Regions from separate parts of the Serratia sp. K1WW1 genome, predicted to be linked through region 1. Evidence: predicted binding sites of a transcription regulator. Region 1 holds the regulator's gene; each other region holds the start of a gene.
The links. Region 1 encodes LexA, which represses DNA repair genes until DNA is damaged. Its sites were predicted from a motif close to TNCTGTATGTACATACAGNA; they were not measured.
Positions count from the first base shown of each region.

Region 2: a site for LexA is predicted at 5,260-5,279, ahead of sulA (SOS-induced cell division inhibitor SulA). Genes of this name have one in related genera too.
Region 3: a site for LexA is predicted at 3,617-3,636, ahead of uvrB (excinuclease ABC subunit UvrB). Genes of this name have one in related genera too.

Region 1 is NZ_CM147697.1:565,603-572,509, reverse strand. Features, by position in the region: gene dusA (tRNA dihydrouridine(20/20a) synthase DusA) at 1-782, opposite strand, end outside; gene ACX9GU_RS02595 (DUF5339 domain-containing protein) at 1,181-1,462, shown strand; gene zur (zinc uptake transcriptional repressor Zur) at 1,790-2,299, shown strand; gene ACX9GU_RS02585 (CsbD family protein) at 2,415-2,624, opposite strand; gene dinF (MATE family efflux transporter DinF) at 2,921-4,270, opposite strand; gene lexA (transcriptional repressor LexA) at 4,382-4,990, opposite strand; gene ACX9GU_RS02570 (diacylglycerol kinase) at 5,114-5,482, opposite strand; gene plsB (glycerol-3-phosphate 1-O-acyltransferase PlsB) at 5,805-6,907, shown strand, end outside.
Region 2 is NZ_CM147697.1:3,729,727-3,736,633, reverse strand. Features, by position in the region: gene ACX9GU_RS16970 (winged helix-turn-helix transcriptional regulator) at 1-133, opposite strand, end outside; gene fabA (bifunctional 3-hydroxydecanoyl-ACP dehydratase/trans-2-decenoyl-ACP isomerase) at 246-764, opposite strand; gene ACX9GU_RS16960 (AAA family ATPase) at 833-2,581, opposite strand; gene matP (macrodomain Ter protein MatP) at 2,790-3,248, shown strand; gene ompA (porin OmpA) at 3,314-4,372, opposite strand; gene sulA (SOS-induced cell division inhibitor SulA) at 4,732-5,193, opposite strand; gene ACX9GU_RS16940 (TfoX/Sxy family DNA transformation protein) at 5,471-6,127, shown strand; gene yccS (YccS family putative transporter) at 6,132-6,907, opposite strand, start outside.
Region 3 is NZ_CM147697.1:4,208,226-4,215,132, reverse strand. Features, by position in the region: gene bioF (8-amino-7-oxononanoate synthase) at 1-494, shown strand, start outside; gene bioC (malonyl-ACP O-methyltransferase BioC) at 478-1,245, shown strand; gene bioD (dethiobiotin synthase) at 1,238-1,918, shown strand; gene ACX9GU_RS19025 (ABC transporter ATP-binding protein) at 1,944-2,654, opposite strand; gene uvrB (excinuclease ABC subunit UvrB) at 3,720-5,732, shown strand; gene ACX9GU_RS19015 (VF530 family protein) at 5,835-6,080, shown strand; gene ACX9GU_RS19010 (uridine diphosphate-N-acetylglucosamine-binding protein YvcK) at 6,077-6,907, opposite strand, start outside.

The sequences.
Region 1 (6,907 bases):
CCGTTCGCTAGCTCGCGCTCGATGTACGGATACAGCGATTCGATAATTGCCACGCTGTCCATCACCTCGCTCTGGCGGCCGAAAATCTCGCTGTCCACCCGCGCCAGAATGCCTGGATTTTGGTACGCCTCGCGCCCCATCATCACACCGTCCAGATGTTGCAGATGCTGCTGGGCTTCTTCCAGCGTTTTCACGCCACCGTTGATCGCAATGGTCAGCGCCGGGAAGTCACGTTTCAACTGATAAACACGCGGATAGTCCAGCGGAGGGACTTCACGGTTTTCTTTCGGACTCAGGCCGGAAAGCCAGGCTTTACGGGCATGAATAGTGAACATATCGCATTCCCCACGCCCAGCAACGGTAGAGATAAAATCGCACAGGAACTCATAGCTGTCCTGATCATCAATGCCAATACGGGTTTTTACCGTCACCGGGATCGACACCACGTCGCGCATCGCCTTGATACAGTCTGCCACCAAGCTCGCCTGCCCCATCAGACAAGCACCAAACATGCCGTTCTGTACCCGATCCGACGGGCAACCGACATTAAGGTTGATCTCGTCATAGCCACGCTGTTCCGCCAGTTTGGCACAGTGCGCCAGTGCTGCCGGATCGCTGCCCCCTAGCTGCAAAGCCACGGGGTGCTCTTCCTCGCTGTATGCCAGGTAGTCACCTTTACCGTGGATGATCGCGCCGGTGGTCACCATTTCGGTGTACAGCAACGTTTCCTTGCTCAGCAGGCGATGGAAGTAACGGCAATGGCGATCGGTCCAGTCCAGCATAGGGGCAATGGAGAAACGATTGGCGGCGTATTTACTGGCCTCGCTTGGCTGATGCACTGATTTGGCAGGGGTGGCTTTTTCGTGGTCCTGGTTCATGTTCGCTCGTTCTGTGTATTTTCTCGTTCTCTATCCTCTGCTGCCTATGCGAAGGCCAGATCGTTGAGGAGGGAGAGGCATGGCTTACTATAACATACAGAAACGACCAAAGCCTGACGGGTCAATTAATGCAAACGAAAGATAAACGTAATGCGAAACGCTCGATTTTAGTCGTATTCACCCCCTAAAAAGTCATAAATTTAAATAAAATCCTAATTTTTTTCAGTTGCTTGTTTTGTGGCCTGCTTTTAAAGATAATCCGATCGCCATCACTGGGATGGAATTTAATAGCAGGATGCTTTATGAAAAAGTTTGTACTTATTTTCAGCATGTTAGCAATGTCATCCTCTGCTTTTGCAGGTGAGTTGACCGAAACTTGTAAAAAATACGTTGGCGAAGTGGATGACATGATCGTTGAAGCCTCTAAAAATGAAGCTGCAAAAGCTCAGATGGATGCTTTAAAAGTTCAGATGGATCAAGCCAAAGAGCAGATGGCTGCCATGCCAGCGGAACAGCAAGATCCCGCTTGTAAGCAAGGCATTGAGATGATGGGTAAGATGAAAGCCTCCATGGGTTTGAAATAAATAGCTGTCAAATAAGTCTACACCAGTAGTTCTTACGGGTCTCATCCAGGCCCGTATTCGAATAGCGCTTAGCCATCCATACGGTAAATTATTTCCTCGCCCTCTCCCTTCAATCCAAAGCTTAATGCCTATCGCAATACTTTAATTATCAATAAAATAATCCAGGCATACCCAAAAACGAGAAATAGTGATCTGCATCCCACTCTGACCAGAATAGCCGTAGAAAATCGCCCGATTTACCGTGTTATCCAGGGAAAGCGGGGCAACTCTCGGCGATTGCGTTGAAACATGATAAAATCGGCTTCTTTGCCTAGCCGGATAATTGCCATGAACTCAACCAACCAGGAAAAGCTGCTCGCGCAGGCTGAACAACTCTGTCAGCAACGCAACGTGCGACTGACCCCGCAACGGCTGGAAGTGTTACGCCTGATGGCTGAGCAACCCGGCGCCATCAGCGCTTACGATTTGCTGGATTTACTGCGTGTGGCAGAGCCGCAGGCCAAACCACCTACGGTCTATCGTGCACTGGATTTCTTGCTGGAACAGGGATTTATCCACCGCGTTGAATCGGCAAACAGCTATGTGCTGTGCCACCACTTCGAACAGCCGATGCATACCTCCGCCCTGTTTATCTGCGATCGCTGCGGACAGGTCACGGAGCGCACTACCGAAGGGGTGGAAGAAACCTTGCAGAAACTGGCTCAAGAATCAGGGTTTGTGCTGCGCCATAGCGTCGTGGAAGCCCACGGTCTGTGTTCTGCCTGTGTGGTGGTAGAAAATTGTGAAAACCAACACGATTGCGATCATGACCACAGCATTGTGGTAAAGAAAAAATAAGCGGATTGGATTGCAGGAGGGAGCGGGTACATCCTTGTTCCCGTGGCCGTGGCAGGGGGGAAATCTGCCAGGCCGGATGGTGTCGTAGCGCCGCAATACTCAGCGGCTCATCGCGCTACCAACGATACTTGCTGTGTTCTTCCCAGGCTTTGACTTCTTTTTCGGCTGCCTCTTTCTGGTAGCCATAGCGTTCCTGGATTTTACCGACCAGCTGTTCGCGTTTCCCTTCGATCACGGTGATATCGTCATCGGTCAGCTTGCCCCATTTTTCCTTCACTTTACCTTTAAACTGCTTCCAGTTACCGTCGGCTTGATCTTTGTTCATAATCTCTCCGTTACTCTTGGTTGTCAGTTTTAGATAAATCTGGCTGGACTTAACTGAGTCAAATTTAAGGTTATCTAATGCGTCCGTTGCCAATTAAGCGCGGGCTTAATTCGCCAGCCACGTGATTAACTATAGTCACCCATCACGAAAAGCGCCCGAAAAGCAGCATGAAATAGGGTTAGGAAAAGTCTCAATAGCAAAAAACGCCATTAAAACAGTAAGCAAGCGAAGCAAAACAGCCCCCGATACATGTAACAAAATGTGAATATCTATCCAGAATCATCAACTAGTCTGGCCTATGCATCGCTAGTTGGGGATGAAAACCAGGTGCCTTGCACGCTATGACGGTGCCAAACCCAGCCCAAAGCAGCCCCGCGCAGTGCCAGGAATACCGCCAGAGCCAGCCATAAACCGTGGTTGCCCAATACCGGCAGGGTGAACAACGTCAGCCCGTAGCCCACTGCGGCTACCGCCATGCTGTTACGCATTTCTGCGCCACGGGTGGCGCCGATAAACATGCCATCCAGCAGATAGCACCAAACCCCCACCAGAGGCAACACTACCTGCCAGGGCAGATATTGATTTGCCAGCGCACGCAACTCCGGCAGCGAGGTTAAGCCCGCCACAATCTGCTGCCCGGCGAACAGATAAATAACGGCAAAACCACAGGCAACCAGGCAAGCCTGCCGACAGGCGGCACGCCATACTTTACGCAGTTGCCGCCCGTCACGCGCACCATAGGCGTGGCCGGAATGGGCTTCCACCGCGTAGGCAAAACCATCCAGAGCGTAGGCGGTAAAGGTCAGCAGATTCATCAGCACCGCATTCACCGCCACCACTTCTCCGCCCATGCGGGCTCCCAGAATGGTCAACGAGGCAAAACACAGTTGCAGTAATAACGAGCGCAGCATGATGTCGCGGTTAAGTGCCAGCAGGCGGCGCAGATCCCCACGCCAGGCAGTGCGCAGCATCACCAGCGAAATCCCCCGCATGCGTAGTACCCGCCATGCCAACCACAAACCCAGCAACAGCGTGGCGTACTCCGCAATCACCGTGGCAGCCGCGGCCCCCTGCACGTTCCAACCCAGCCCCATCACCAGCCAGATATCCAGCACGATGTTCAGCAGGTTACCGACAATCAACAGGATCACCGGCGCCCTAACGTACTGAACTCCCAGCAACCAACCGAGCAGCACCATATTGGCCAACGCCGCCGGGGCGCTCAGCCAGCGGATCTCCAAAAATAGCCTGGCCTGTACCAAGACTTCCCGATCGCCCCCCACAATGTTCAGCGCCAAGGTGATCAACGGGGCTCGCAACAGCACAATCGCCAGCCCGGCCACCAGCGCCAACAATAACGGCTGCATAAAGGCGCGAGCCAGCCGGTAGGGATCTTGCGCCCCCAGCGCCTGCGCCGTCAGCCCGGTGGTACTCATACGCAGGAACAGCAACAACATAAACAGGAAGCTGGTGGCCATTGACCCCACCGCGACTCCGCCAAGGTAGCTAGGGCTATCGAGATGGCCGATAACGGCAGTATCCACCAGGCCAAGCAAGGGGACGGTAATATTGGAGAAGATCATCGGCAACGCCAGACGCCACAGAGCTTTGTCGGTGTCACTGGTGAAGGCAGAAAGCAGGCGCATGGCGATATGTTCCCGTACAAGCATGGATTTTAGCGTAGCTTAGAAATGACCTCGCCCCAGAGTTGGGGCGAGGTTTGCCGTTTTAAAGGGCTGTAATACGAGGTAAAGCGGTTAGATCCAGTCGCCGTTGCGGATCACACCCACCGCCAGGCCTTCGATGGTGAAGTTCTGCTGGCGCAGATCGACCACGATCGGTTGAAATTCGCTGTTTTCTGGCAGCAGTTCGACGACGTTACCGTGCTTCTTCAGGCGTTTGACCGTGACCTCATCTTCAATGCGGGCCACGACGACCTGGCCGTTGCGTACGTCTTGAGTCTTATGCACTGCCAGCAGATCGCCATCCAGGATGCCGATGTCGCGCATCGACATGCCGCTAACGCGCAGCAGGAAATCGGCATTAGGCTTGAACAGTGAAGGATCCACCTTATAGTGCCCTTCAATGTGTTGCTGAGCCAACAAAGGTTCACCGGCAGCCACACGGCCCACCAGAGGTAATCCCTCTTCATCTTCCATCAGCAAGCGGATACCGCGTGATGCACCGGAGATGATCTCGATAACGCCTTTGCGAGCCAGTGCTTTCAAGTGCTCTTCTGCAGCATTTGGTGAGCGGAACCCCAGACGCATTGCGATCTCGGCACGCGTCGGTGGCATGCCCGTTTGCGAAATATGATCGCGAATCAGGTCGTAGACCTCTTGCTGTCTGGTAGTTAGTGCTTTCATTCCGCCCCCTGTTTGTTTATACAGTCTTGCTGTGAGTATATACAGCTAAGTCTGGATTGGGAACCGAAGAATAAATAAAAATCAGCAGGTAGCGAGCGTGATCGCAACGATACCCGCTGGTTTTCACGCCAAATGCTGCCAAAGTACCGAAGCCCAAACGAACAGCGCCAGAATGATTGCTAGCGATACCGCCGCCGAGCCCATATCTTTGGCCCGCCCGGAAAGCTCGTGATATTCCGTACCCACGCGATCGACAACGGCCTCAATCGCGCTGTTGAGGATTTCGACAATCATCACCAGCAGCACCGAGCCGATCAACAAAATGCGCGCTATCGCCCCCACATCCAGCCAAACCGCCACGATGATAGCCACCACCGTAGCCACCAGTTCCTGGCGGAATGCGGCTTCGTTCTGCCAGGCAGCGGTTAAACCTTTATAGGAATAGCCTGCCGCTTTAATGATACGCGTCAGGCCAGTTGCTTGATTTGCCATAGTTAAGAACGCCTTTCTCCAAGATGGATCATGTACCCGTCGTGTTGCAGCCGCAACGTTCCAGACAGATTTGCCAGCCCAATCACATTTTTATCGCAGCGCAGTATACAGCAAGGTTGGAATACCTTAATCACCTAGCTATGTCGTACCAATGCCGCGAGCGTATGAGTGCGCCAGAGCGGCCAATTTGATATCCATCAGGTATAATTCAACTATGTACTTCCATTGCCGTGAACGGCCGTGGATTTCCCAACGCCACAGATCTGCTACCCGGTTTCTGGTATGCTTGCGGCGAATTGCTAACAAGAGGCTTCACGTTGTCATGTCAGGTTGGCGTAAAATCTATTATAAGATATTGAACTTACCACTAAAAATGTTGGTAAGAAGTAAGGTTATCCCTTCAGATCCGGTCACGGAGTTAGGGTTGGATCCCTCACGACCGATTTTGTATGTTTTACCTTATAATTCCAAGGCGGATTTACTCACTTTGCGCACCCAGTGTCTGGCGCAAGATCTGCCCGATCCCCTTAACCCGTTGGAAATCGATGGCACCGTGCTGCCAAGCTACGTGTTTATCCACGATGGCCCACGCCTGTTCCGTTATTACACGCCCAAAGAAGAATCGGTAAAACTGTTCCACGATTATCTGGATCTGCACCGCAGCAACCCGGATCTCGATATCCAGATGTTGCCGGTTTCAGTGATGTTTGGCCGCTCCCCTGGGCGCGAAGGCCACGGCACGCCGCACCTGCGCCTGCTGAATGGCGTACAGAAGTTCTTCGCTGTACTGTGGCTGGGGCGCGACAGCTTTGTCCGTTTCTCCAACACCGTGTCCCTACGCCGGATGGCGACCGAGCACGGCACCGATAAGACCATCGCGCAAAAACTGGCCCGTGTCGCACGCATGCACTTCGCACGCCAGCGCCTGGCCGCCGTTGGGCCAAGCCTACCTGCCCGTCAGGATCTGTTCAAAAAGCTGTTAGCCTCCAAGGCGATTGAAAAAGCGATCGAAGACGAAGCGCGCAGCAAAAAGATCTCCCACGAAAAGGCCCAGCAGAACGCAATTGCGCTGATGGAAGAGATTGCCGCCGATTTCTCCTATGAAACGGTACGCCTGTCCGACCGCGTGTTGAGCTGGACCTGGAACCGGCTGTATCAGGGTATCAACGTCACCAACGCTGAGCGTGTGCGTCAGCTGGCGCAGGATGGCCACGAGATCGTCTATGTGCCGTGTCACCGTAGCCATATGGACTATCTGCTGCTGTCCTATGTGCTCTACCATCAAGGGTTGGTGCCACCGCATATCGCAGCGGGTATTAACCTGAACTTCTGGCCTGCCGGGCCGATCTTCCGCCGCCTGGGCGCGTTCTTTATCCGCCGCACCTTCAAGGGCAACAAACTCTATTCAACCGTGTTTCGCGAATA
Region 2 (6,907 bases), 2.8 Mb from region 1:
TTTGCTGAAACTCGTCAAATTTGCTCAGGCCATGAAAGGCATCGCGCAGGATCAGGATGCTCCACCATTCCCCCACGCGCCCCAACGAACGGGCGATTGGGCAGGGGGTCGTTGCAAAATTGGTTTTTTTCATGCTGCCCTCTTGGTTAATACATTTATTGTAGTCACTGGATGGTGATTAAACGACCAGAACAATAATAACAAAGGGGAAATAAACGGCGACCGAGAGAGGCCGCCGTAAGGCGTTAGAACGCCGCAGCGTCCTTGAACAGGCCCACTTTCAGATCGCTGGCGGTATAGATCACTTTGCCATCGCACAGCACTTCGCCATCAGCCACGCCCATAATCAGCTTGCGGATGATCACGCGTTTGAAGTTGATGCGGTAGGTGACCTTTTTGGCGGTTGGCAGTACCTGGCCGGTGAACTTCACTTCGCCGACGCCCAGCGCACGGCCTTTGCCTTCGCCGCCCATCCAGCCGAGGTAGAACCCTACCAACTGCCACATGGCATCCAGACCCAGGCAGCCTGGCATGACCGGATCGCCAATAAAGTGACAATCGAAGAACCACAGATCCGGATTGATATCGAGCTCAGCTTCTACGTAGCCTTTATTGTGGCTACCACCGTCTTCGGTCATCTTGACCACGCGGTCCATCATTAACATGTTGCCTGATGGCAACGGTGGGCCACCGGCGCCAAACAGTTCGCCACGGCCCGATGCTTCGAGATCTTGTTTCGTATAGGATTCGCGTTTATCTACCATGTTCTCAGTAAACCTTTTTTTGATGAAGGACGCAGCTTAACTTACACGTGTACGCTGAACAAGTCCGATCAGCCACGGCTGAACCAGTTAAGCCAGCGCAATGGCCACGGCAACGGACGCCGTTCTGGCAACATGGCCTGTGCAATCCGCTCCTGGATGGCGGCCAGTAGGCTAGGTTGCTGCTCATCGGCGAACGGATAGCCGGTCAATAACGGCAAGGCTTCCGCAACGCTATCTACCGCCCATAGATGGAATTGCCCTTCACGCACCGCTTCGACGACGTCTGGGCGCAGGCAAAGGTGCCGTACGTTGCTGGCTGGCAGGATCACGCCCTGTTTGCCCGTCAGGCCACGGCGTAGACAAACCTCGAAGAAACCTTCGATCTTTTCGTTTGCGCCGCCGATCGGTTGCACATTACCAAACTGGTCAACCGAACCGGTCACGGCGATTTGCTGGGTGATCGGCTGCTGTGACAATGCGCTGATCAGGGCACAGAGTTCGGCCAGTGAGGCGCTGTCCCCGTCAACTTCACCGTAGGATTGCTCAAAGACGATTGAGGCGGAGAAGGGCAGTTGCTGATCGAGATCCAGTTCGGAGATCAGGAAAGCCTGCATGATCATCATGCCTTTAGCATGCAGATTGCCCCCAAGCTCGGCCTTGCGCTCCACATCGGTGAATTCGCCATCGCCCAGGTGGACCACACAACTGATGCGCGAAGGTTCGCCAAAGCTGCGCGGATGCCCTGGATAATCCAGCACCGACAGGCCGTTAATCTGACCAATCACCTCACCTTCGGTTTCGATCATGATCTGGCCCAGCTCAATCTCGTCCTGCATGCGTTCTGCCAGATAGCTTTCACGCCATTCGCGGGCATTCAGCGCCGCTTCTAACGCTTTAGCGGTGATCTGCGCATCTTCTGCATACAGAGCGGCCTCAGAAAGCTGCTGGCTGACCCACAGTGGTGATAGTGGTAGGTTACCCTGGTCACCGGTATGGCGCACCGCCTGGACCATCAGAGGCTGCCAGGCGTCGGCTGCCAGCGGTGGTAATTGCTGCTCGGCGACCACGCTATTGATATAGCCACACCATTGCACCATATCGTCTGGCTCGGTGAGCTGCAGATCGTCTTCATATTCACCGTAGACGGCCTGCCCGCAGACTTCAGGCTCCATATCATGGAAATCAGCCAGGCCATGGCGATCGCCCACCACAATCAGGCGTAACTCCAGCGGCATAGGGGGGATGGAGAGCGGTAGCGGCCGGGTTTCATCTGGCGTCAGCCACTGGAACTGGCGCTGGGTAATCATCTGCTTGAGACGCAGCCACAATAGCGGCTGTGCCAATAGGGCACGCGCCGACAGGATCAGCACGCCGCCGTTAGCCTGATGGACCAGGCCCGGCTGCAAGGTGATCGCACCATTATGTATTCTGACGCAGCCAAATAACTGTTCTGGCTCAACCCATTCCTGGTATACGCAAGCACCGCCGGCGGCAAAAGGTTCATCGCCGCGCATGGCATTTTTAATGCTGACGGTGTTGCCTTCAATCACGTAGTGACTGCCTTTAACGGTATTCTGCGGTTGCAACTCTTCTGCCGCTCGGGCGATCAACGCCAGATACTCACGTGTTTCCTGTGCTTTCAACAGCATAAAACGTGGCAGAGACAGCGGATGCAAAAACAGCGTCAGCGCATTCTCCAAACGGGGCTGGATTGCAGAAAAGGCCACGGGTGCCAATTGAGCAGCGGAATCGAAAATCGCCTGATAAGGCGTAGCAGCAGGCAACAGAGATTGCCATTCAAGTCGGTTATTGGTCAAAGTGTTAGATGCAATCGTCAAAAAGGGAAAGCGCGATTATACAAGAATAACGCCAGCTTGATACCTCCAGAGTCGTTGTTGAGCATCGGAGTTTGACATTGCTCGATGACAGTGCAAAAAACAGTCAAAAACGGCGGGTAATTGCCGAGGAAAAGTTGGCTAAAGCTGTTATGCTTATTAAAGTTACACGGTCACAGCAGAGTTCATGATGAAATATCAGCAACTGGAAAATCTGGAGAGCGGTTGGAAATGGAAGTACCTGGTGAAAAAGCACCGGGAAGGTGAAGCGATCACCCGCTACATTGAAAACAGCCTTGCTCAGGAGGTCATTGACCAACTGCTGAAGCTGGAAAATGAACCGGTCAAAGTGCTGGCGTGGATCGATGAGCACATGAATCCGACGCTGGATAACCGGATGAAACAAACCATCCGCGCCCGGCGTAAGCGTCATTTTAACTCAGAACATCAGCATACGCGCAAGAAATCGATCGATCTGGAGTTCCTGGTCTGGCAACGTTTGGCTGCGCTGGCGCATCGCCGTGGCGTCACCCTGTCGGAAACCGTCGTACAGCTGATCGAAGATGCCGAGCGCAAAGAGAAGTATGCCACCCAAATGTCATCGCTGAAACAGGATCTACAGGCGATCCTGGGTAAGGATGATAAATAGCATTACCCAATGTTTAGGCCAAAAAAAACCCCGCAATGCGGGGTTTTTTACTAAGAAGCGCTGACTTAGCCCTGAGGCTGAGAAACAACTTCTTTGATGCCTTTAACTTCGATCTCTACGCGACGATCTGGAGCCAGACATGCGATCTGAGCTGCAGTTGCGCGGCCTGAACGGTAGCCACAAGAGTCACCGGTAACTGGGTTAGCTTTACCCATGCCACGTGCAGAGATCTTGTCTGAAGGGATACCTTTAGACACGAGGTAATCCACAACGCTTTGTGCACGTTGCTCAGACAGGCGCAGGTTGTATTCTGCTGAACCTACTGCATCAGTGAAGCCCAGAACGACAACAGAACCGTCTTTCGGATCCAGTGAGCTCAGTTGGGTGTACAGCTGATCCAGAGCCTGTTGGCCTTCTGGCTTCAGGGTCGCTTTGTTGAACGCGAACAGAACGTCAGAAGTCAGAGTGAACTTCTTGGTCTCAACAACTGGAGCTGGGGCTGGAGCTGGAGCTACTACTGGAGCAGCAACTTCCTGGCCAAAGCGGTAGGAAACACCTACGCTCAGCATGCCGTTGTCTGGACGTGCGCCAACGGTACCGGCATCACCGATGTTGTTAACCCACTGGTAGTCCAGGCGGGTAGCCCAGTCACGGTTCAGTGCGTATTCAACACCCACTGCTGCCAATGGAGAAACGCCAGTGTCATGGTTGCCACCGTTAGAGCCAGCACCATCACTGTCTGCACGCCATACCATGCCGCCCAGACGGGTGTAGATGTCCAGATCGTCAACGATTGGGTAGCTCAGTTTAGCTGCCAGTTGAACGCCTTGAGCTTTGAAAGAACCGGTGTTAGCGCCGGTATATTTCATACGACCTAACCAGTCGTAGCCCATTTCGAAGCCCAGGTATTGGTTTGCCTGATAGCCAACGAACGCACCAGCACCAATCTGGTCTTTACGTGCGTCGTTATCAACGGTGTAACCGTTACCGTAGAAACCGGTGTCATGGAACTGGGACCAACCCAGTTTAGCACCAGTGTACCAAGTGTCGTCTTTTGGTGCGGCTTGCGCTACTGTAGCGAAACCTGCCAGTGCCACTGCTAATGCGATAGCTGTCTTTTTCATTTTGCGCCTCGTTATCATCCAAATAGGCAATGAGCTTTAAAGCTGCTTTAAGCCCTTGGTTTAAATTCCTTCGCCAAGGTTTGAGCCCTCGTTTGTTACTCTGCCAGTTTTTCTGGCGTTATAGAGCAACCTTGGCGATGTAAAGTCTACAACGTGGCGCGAAAGTTACAAGTGTGATGTGATAAAGCTCTAAAAAAAAACATGGAATTAGACATATCCTCTAACATATCGGGGTGCAAAACGAGTCTTTTTTTAACATGGAAGCTAGCGCCGAACCGCAGCCAACCTCGCTTTTCGCCCGATCTGCCTGCGATTGCCAGACCAAGCGATAAAAGTGATGGGAAAAGTCCTAAATTTACTTAATGATACAAAGAAGAGTGAATTTTTAAGGTTGAACAGTGTCTGTCGGCAGCAACGATGTCACGTTGGGGTCGCATAATGAAGCCATAGGCGTTGCCCAATTCTGCCGCGCGACTCAGCCTTAGACGATCCTCTTGTGTCAATTCTGGTAACCAGCCTAGCACTACACTGTAATTTCCTGTCAGTAAAGCCTTCTCCATGGCGTCTACGGTAGCCAGTGGATTGATCTGATTAAGCTGTACGACCTTTTCAACCGGCAGGCTGGCCTGTTGCAGCCAGGTTTTGCTCAGCTTCTGCTGCGGGGTCAACCACAGTAACCAGCGTGATTGCTTGCCCAACTGCTGCAACAAAGGCACCAATAACTGGGCTACGGCGGGTTGCCGCTCATTGTAAACAAGCTCACTGATTAGGCCATTTTCGTTGCCCTCTTGCGCAGGGATAGCCGCTTGCTTTGCCGGCATTGAGGATTGGCTAAAATGAGGTTGATAAAGTGATTGAGTACGCATGTCGTCTCCCGCCCGTAGTGTTACTGTATGTATATACAGTATAGCCATCGAAACAGAAGATCAACCCAAATTTTCGTAACGCTTCGCATAATTGAGATTATTTATTGTACGTCTTGAATTTATGATTGGCACGACTAGGGATAATGCGTATTTTTTTTAATTAGTTGTTCCAGTTACGTTTATTCCAACCAAAACCTGCCTGATGGCTATGGCTTCATATAAGGAGAGTTAAATGAATGGAGGATCGTTAAGGAGGATCGAACAGGCAAAGTCCTGCTTTGCCGCCCTGGGAAATATTGCCATACGCTCGCAGTTTGGCGGCTATGGCCTGCTGGCGGACGGCACAATGTTTGCGGTCATTACCGAAGGTGAGCTGTATTTGCGTGCAACGGAAAGCCTGGAAACCGCGTTCCGTGAGCGTGGCATGGTGAATATGACCTATTTAAAGCGCGGGGTCCCCATGGTCATGCGCTATTACCGGGTGAATGAGGAACTGTGGCGGCAACGTCGCGAACTGTGTGCGCTTGCCTGGCAGGCTCTCTGTGAGACGCGTAAAGAGATAAAGGTAAAAAAACGCTGCAATGGCAGATTGAAAGATTTACCGAATATTGATGCTTCATTAGAGCGCCAGCTGTGGCGAGCAGGCATATGCAATATTTATGATTTTCGCCTGTTGGGGGCCAGGGACAGCTATCTGAAGCTGCTGCAACAGCAAAAAAATCTGGGCATGAAAGTGCTGATGTCACTGGCAGGTGCCATGGCGGGCTACCATCATGCCGCCTTGCCTAATCTACAAAGGGAGGCGTTGACCGAATGGTTCGAAAACAACGCGCTCTTTCCCTCCTTTGAGGCGAAGTCAGAAGACCGCGCCTGCGGCCCACATCCTTGAACTATCAACCGGCTTGAGTAATTTGTGTATTAAGTGCCGTCAGCTCTGGTAGCAATTCGAGCACCAGGCCAATTTGCTGCAACACCAGCTGTTCTTTGCTTTCCGGCTCCGGAACCAGCGCAGTAATACGCTCGGAGAGGGCTTCCAGTGCCTGCATGATACGCTGACGATCGTGAGCGTCGTGATGTAATGCACCATCAACATAGCAAACCGCATCGTTGAGCAAGTCCAGCACGGCGGCACTTTCCAGACGCTCACGATGGGCACCCAGGGCGGAAATATAGCTCAACAAGGTATGGTTAAGGCACAGCAGGCGGAATGCCGCTTCCTGAATGGTTTTATCGGCTTTCGGGTCGGCAGACATATTAGAGATCACCGACGCCAATTCGGCATCGCTATTATGGGCATCGCGGCGGGCAATACGATAAGGCAGGCCGTTATCCTTGCCCTGATGGTACTGCACCAGAATGGCATCCAGATAACGGCAGTCGGCATTCAGTGTCTTACGTACCATGGCCGGTAACTGACGGAACTTCCAGTCTGGCCAGATAAAACTTACCGCTGCCCAGGCGATGGCACAACCCAGCAGGGTATCGTAGACGCGCGGGGCCGCTACTTCGAACCCTTCGCCCAGCAGGTTAAAGCATAGCAAAACTAACAGGGTGATAAACATCGTGGCGTGGGCATATTGCACGGTTCGGAAGGCGAAGAACAATACCCCCGAGATCACGATCAGGATCAACTGCCCTTCCAGCGAGGGCACAAAATAGAGGATCGGCA
Region 3 (6,907 bases), 2.3 Mb from region 1:
GCTGGCAGCAAGGTGTGCGCCCGGAAGTGCTGGTCGTCACCTTTGGCAAGGCATTTGGCGTCAGCGGCGCGGCGATCCTCTGCGATGAGCCGTTGGCGGAATATCTGCTGCAATTCGCCCGCCATCTGATTTACAGCACCGCGATGCCTCCTGCCCAAGCCTGTGCCTTGCAGGCCGCGTTAAGCTGTATTCAGCAAGGGGATGAACTACGTAGTCGGCTGCAAAAACACATCCAGCATTTTCGTGCCGGAGTGGCAGGTCTGCCGTTAACGCTAACCGCGTCGGATACCGCTATCCAACCGTTGCTGGTGGGGGATAACCAACAGGCGCTGGATTTGGCGCTGCGCCTGCGAGAGCAGGGGTTGTGGGTCAGCGCCATCCGTCCACCAACGGTACCACCGGGGGGCGCGCGGTTACGCATTACGCTCACTGCGGCACACCAGCCACAGGATATCGATCGCTTGTTGGAGGTATTGCATGACGTCTGCCATTGATACGGTGAACAAGCAGGCGGTGGCGGCGGCCTTCAGCCGGGCAGCGGCGAGTTACGATACCGCAGCGGTGCTGCAACGCGAGGTTGGTGAACGCTTACTGGGGATGGGGCTGTCTCATCCAGGCCAACAGGTGTTGGATGCCGGTTGCGGCACGGGCTATTTCAGCCGTCGCTGGCGCGAGCTGGGCAAGCAGGTCAGCGCGCTGGATCTGGCTGCGGGCATGCTGGCTTTTGCCCGCCAGCAGCAAGCGGCGGATCGCTATTTGCTGGGGGATATCGAACATATCCCTTTGCCGACCGCCTCGGTGGATATCTGTTTTAGCAGCCTGGTGGTGCAGTGGTGCAGCGATCTGCCTCTGGCGTTGGCTGAGTTGTATCGGGTAACGCGGCCCGGTGGACTGATCCTGTTTTCTACCTTGGCGCAAGGGGCTTTGCACGAGTTAGGCGATGCCTGGCAGCAAGTTGATGGCGAGCGTCATGTTAATGACTTCCTGCCGCCAGCTCAGATTGCCGCCGCTTGTCATCCCTATCGGCACCAGCTTACGGCAGATTGGCAAACGCTCAGTTATCCCGACGTGATGACGCTGATGCGATCGCTAAAGGGCATCGGTGCGACTCACCTGCATCAAGGACGCGAGGCTGGCCTGCTTTCCCGCCAGCGGCTTGCCGCATTGCAGGCTGGTTATCCTTGCCGGGACGGGCAGTTTCCTCTCAGTTATCATTTGGTTTATGGAGTGATTTATCGTGATTAAGCGCTGGTTCGTTACCGGAACCGACACCGAAGTGGGTAAAACCGTGGCCAGCAGCGCCTTGCTACAGGCCGCCAGCGCGGCGGGATGGACATGTGCTGGCTATAAACCGGTGGCGTCAGGCAGTGAGATGACCGATGAAGGGTTGCGCAACGGCGATGCGCTGGCGCTGCAGAGAAACAGCAGCGTAGCGCTGGATTACGCCGTAGTGAACCCTTACACCTTTGCCGAACCGACCTCGCCGCATATTGTCAGCCAGGCCGAACGTCGGCCCATCTCTCTGGCACGGCTTTCCACCGGTTTACGTCATCTTGAACAACGTGCGGACTGGCTGTTGGTAGAAGGTGCTGGCGGTTGGTTCACCCCACTTTCTGAGCATGAAACCTTTGCCGACTGGGTACAGCAGGAGCAACTGCCGGTGATCCTGGTGGTGGGCATCAAGCTTGGCTGCATCAATCATGCTTTGTTGACTGCGCTGGCGATCCAACAGTCAGGTCTGACCCTGGCAGGCTGGATCGCCAATGACGTTACCCCGCCAGGAAAACGCCATCAAGAGTACCTTGCCACTCTTTGCCGCCTATTGCCCGCGCCCCTGCTGGGCGAGATCCCGCATTTATCGCAGGTAGAACAGCAGGCATTGGGACAGTATCTCGATTTAACCAGGTTGAACCCTTAACCTGATGGCCCACGGAGGGGCCAAATCACTCCGTCAGATAGGCATCAATCAGCCCCTCATCCAACTGCCCCAGCGTGCCATTGGCCACGTTACGGCCTTTATCCATCAAGCAGAAACGGTCAGCCAGATGGCGGGCAAAGGGGAGTTGGTGCTCAACCAGCAAAATGGTCATGCCCAGCTCCTGATTCAGCTTACGAAGTACCTGGCCGATCTCTGTCGCCAGGGAAGGTGACATACCGGCGGTGGGCTCATCCAGGATCAGCAGTTCCGGCTCCAGCATCAGAGCGCGGCCTAATGCCAACTGCTGTTGCTCACTTTGGCACAGGTCGCCCGCACGGCGCATACGCATCGCCTGGAGCCGGGGGAACAGATTGTAAATGATGGGAGGCATACGGCGGACCTTGTCACGCCCGGCCATCAACGCCACCTGCAGGTTTTCTTCTACGCTCAGTTGGGAAAAGATTTGCCGCCCTTGTGGCACGTAACCAATGCCGAGTAACGCCCGGTTTTCTACCGGCTGCCGCAACAGGTTTTGCGGTGGCTCATCGGCCAACTGCCAGGTCATGCTGCCGCTGACGATCGGCAGGTGTCCCATGATGCAATTGACCAGCGTGGTTTTGCCCACCCCATTGCGGCCAAGCAACAGGGTGCATTGCCCACGAGGCAACTCAAGGCTGACATCCCACAGCGTATGCTGTTGCCCATAATATTGGTTTACCGCCCGTAAGCTTAACATTTGGCATCTCCTCCAAGACCGATATTCACGTATGGATAACGTTGACCGCAGCAAGCGGTGTCTCTCCCGGGTGTGGCAAATGCTGTGCTGATTACCCTAATCGCGGCTCAGGCTAAAAAATTGGAAAATGGCCGCTACCGGTCGTTTGGCGGCTCTAGGGGGGCTTTTTGGCATGCTATACGCTTTTTCGCCGAAGATAACCCAGCTGGCTCTGGCCGGTTTTAGCCTGAATTTACCGGTTCTTCTGCAAGGTAACCCCCCCTGATCAGGAAATGCAATTCCCAGGCCATCAGGCGTTGCGCAACAAAAAAGGTGGTTTGTTATTGCTTTGTTAACTGATTTTGGCCCGGTGCACTGGGGGCTCTGCCAAAGCCAGAAGGTTAACTTGGGCGTTTTTTGCACCGTTACCGTGCGGCATGGCAAGCGTTTGGTGCAAGCCTTAAAGGTTGTTGCCGCAACTTGCAACCCCTGAAAAGCAAAATAGCGAAAAGCGCGTTTTCGTTATCACGGCTTTTAGCATTAATCGGCATAACCAAAGCAGAATTATTGTAAAAAAATAACTAAAAAACCGACTCAGTTGACGTTTCATTGGGAAAAGCGTTCTTTCCACAACTCCCGCCCCCCATGGGGTAGTGAGAGTTATCCACTATTCCTGTGGATAACCTTGTGCATTATACTTAGAAAAGCGGTGTGAACAGAGAGCGGGCGCGGGTTGTGCGCAGGTTGTCCGCATTCTCGTCTTTTTATTAAATATATTTAATATCAATAGGTTAATTAAAATCAAGCCAACGGATATTGATAACGTGCCGATGGGTGTTTTTTCAGCGCAATCCGGGCCAAAAGTTAATTTGTAACGCATTCTGGGGATAACAGGGTGATTGACAATAAAAATGTCATGGTATTGTCACCTTGCCGGTGCGCTCGCGCCCCGTTAACGGCCATAATAGCGTAAATCCGCTTGAAGCTGGTTTTATATCCAGTATCATGGGCACTGGCGGAAATCTTCCGGTCTTTCCATAATTAGGCCGCTACCGTCTGGCCGCAAACCTGAAAGATGATGGGGATATGAGCAAACATTTCAAACTGCATTGCGAATTCAAACCGGCCGGCGATCAGCCGCAAGCCATCCAAAAGCTGGAAGAGGGCCTGGAGGACGGCCTGGCGCACCAAACGCTGCTGGGCGTGACCGGCTCGGGTAAAACCTTTACCATCGCCAATGTGATCGCCGATCTTAACCGGCCCACCATGGTGCTGGCGCCCAACAAGACCCTGGCGGCGCAGCTGTATGGCGAGATGAAAGAGTTCTTTCCCGAGAATGCGGTGGAATATTTTGTCTCCTACTACGATTACTATCAGCCAGAAGCCTATGTGCCTAGCTCCGATACCTTTATCGAGAAAGACGCCTCGGTCAACGAACATATCGAGCAGATGCGCCTGTCGGCCACCAAAGCGCTGCTAGAACGGCGTGACGTGGTGGTGGTGGCTTCGGTTTCCGCGATCTACGGTCTGGGCGATCCGGATCTGTACCTGAAAATGATGCTGCACCTGACCAAGGGCATGATCATCGATCAGCGTTCGATCCTGCGCCGTCTGGCCGAGCTGCAATATACCCGCAACGATCAGGCCTTCCAGCGTGCCACCTTCCGAGTACGTGGCGAAGTGATCGACATTTTCCCGGCGGAATCGGATGAGCTGGCGCTGCGCGTTGAGCTGTTCGACGAAGAGGTCGAGCGCCTGTCGCTGTTCGATCCGCTAACCGGCCAGATTGAGCAGGTGGTGCCACGCTTTACCATCTACCCTAAATCTCACTACGTCACGCCGCGTGAACGTATCGTGCAGGCGATGGAAGAGATCAAGGTAGAACTGGCTCAGCGGCGCAAAGTGCTGCTGGAAAATAACAAGCTGTTGGAAGAACAGCGGTTGACGCAGCGTACCCAGTTCGATCTGGAAATGATGAACGAGCTGGGTTACTGCTCCGGTATCGAAAACTACTCGCGCTATCTTTCCGGGCGCGGTGAGGGCGAGCCACCGCCAACCCTGTTCGACTACCTGCCGGCAGACGGGTTGCTGGTGGTAGATGAATCCCACGTCACCATCCCGCAGATCGGCGGCATGTTCAAAGGCGACCGCTCGCGTAAAGAGACGCTGGTGGAATATGGCTTCCGCCTGCCTTCGGCGCTGGATAACCGGCCGATGCGTTTTGAAGAGTTTGCCGCTGCGGCACCGCAGACCATCTACGTGTCCGCCACGCCGGGCAAATATGAGCTGGAGAAATCCGGCGGCGATATTATCGATCAGGTGGTACGCCCAACCGGCCTGCTGGATCCGATCGTCGAAGTGCGCCCGGTGACCACTCAGGTGGACGATCTGCTTTCCGAGATCCGCAAGCGCGTGGCCATCAACGAGCGCGTACTGGTTACCACGTTGACCAAACGCATGGCAGAAGACCTGACGGAATACCTGGAAGAGCACGGGGAGCGGGTGCGTTATCTGCACTCGGACATCGATACGGTAGAACGTGTCGAAATCATCCGTGATTTGCGTCTGGGCGAGTTTGACGTGCTGGTGGGTATCAACCTGTTAAGGGAAGGCCTGGATATGCCAGAGGTGTCGCTGGTAGCGATCCTGGACGCAGACAAGGAAGGGTTCCTGCGTTCTGAGCGCTCACTGATCCAGACCATTGGCCGAGCGGCGCGTAACCTCAACGGTAAAGCAATCCTGTATGGCGACAGGATCACCGATTCCATGGCCAAGGCGATCGGTGAAACGGAACGCCGCCGCGCCAAGCAGCAGGCGCATAACGAAGCCAACGGTATCGTGCCTAAGGGCCTGAACAAGAAGGTTTCGGATATTCTGCAGCTTGGGCAACCAAGCAGCCGTGGCAAGCACAAAGGGAAGGGCAAAGCGGCAGAGAGCGCGGCGCAATACCAGCTACTCACCCCCAAAGCGCTGGAGCAAAAAATCCAGGAGTTGGAGGCGCAGATGTATTCTCATGCACAGAATCTGGAGTTCGAGCAGGCCGCTGCGGTGCGTGATGAAATCCACCAGCTGCGCGAGCAGTTTATCGCGCTATCATAGTGAACTTAAGGGGCGTGCTATGCGCGCCCCGGTAAATTTTCTTGCCGTACGCCCGTTTGCTGATTAAGGTGTGCGCCCCAAGTATTGAGACGAGCAGCCGCCATGACCGCAACCCCATCCAAAGACCCATTACACGGCATTACGCTGGAGCAACTGCTGAACAAGCTGGTAGCCCAATATGGCTGGAACGGGCTGGCAGAGCGTATACGCATCAACTGTTTCAGCAGCGATCCGAGCATCAAATCCAGCCTCAAGTTCTTGCGCCGCACCCCGTGGGCACGCAAGCAGGTGGAAGATCTCTACATCGACAGCGTTAGCGATAATCCTTGGCTCCGTGGTCAAGATTAACCGCGGCTAGCTAGCTGCACCAACGCGGTATCCAGCGCCTGGCGTAATAGTTGGCGATCGTGGCGATACGGGATATCGCTGGCTTCCAGCGGTTGTTGCACCACAATGCGATCCTGCATGGCGCTGGTATCCACCGCCGGGCCAACGATCACCGCGTCAATCATTTTACGGCCGATCTTCTCTTCCATCAGCGCCAGTTTGTCTTGCAGCGTCAGTGCGGCTGCGGCGACGCTCAGCTCGCGGCCCAGGTTACCGATATACACCATATTGGCGCTGCTGCGGCGCAGGGCCTGAGTCAGATCCTCAAGCAGCAACAGTGGCATCAGGCTGGTAAGAAAACTGCCTGGCCCGATCAGGATCAGATCGGCCTGCGCGATTGCCTCAACCGCTTCACGGGTGGCGTGTACCGGCGGGGAGAGCATCAGCTCTTGCGGCATGATCCTCAGTTGATCGATATTGACTTCACCGTAGACCTGGTGCCCCTCATGATCGTGGGCCATCAGATCGACCGGTTGTTCCGACATCGGGATCAGCGCCGCGTCGATCTTCAGCAGGCTACGCACCAGATTGATCGCCTCCAATGGGCGCACGCTCAGGTGATCCAAGGATTTTAGCATCAGATTTCCCAGGTTATGCCCCGCCAGCTCCCCGTTGCCGCTAAAACGGTATTCAAACATCGCCGAGGCGACGCTAGGCTCGGTAATCAGCTGATTGAGGCAATTACGGGTGTCACCCCAGGCAATGCCGCCTTCAGAACGGCGGATGCGGCCGGTAGAACCGCCGTTATCGGTCGTGGTGACAATGCCGGTCAGGCGAGAGCCCAACGA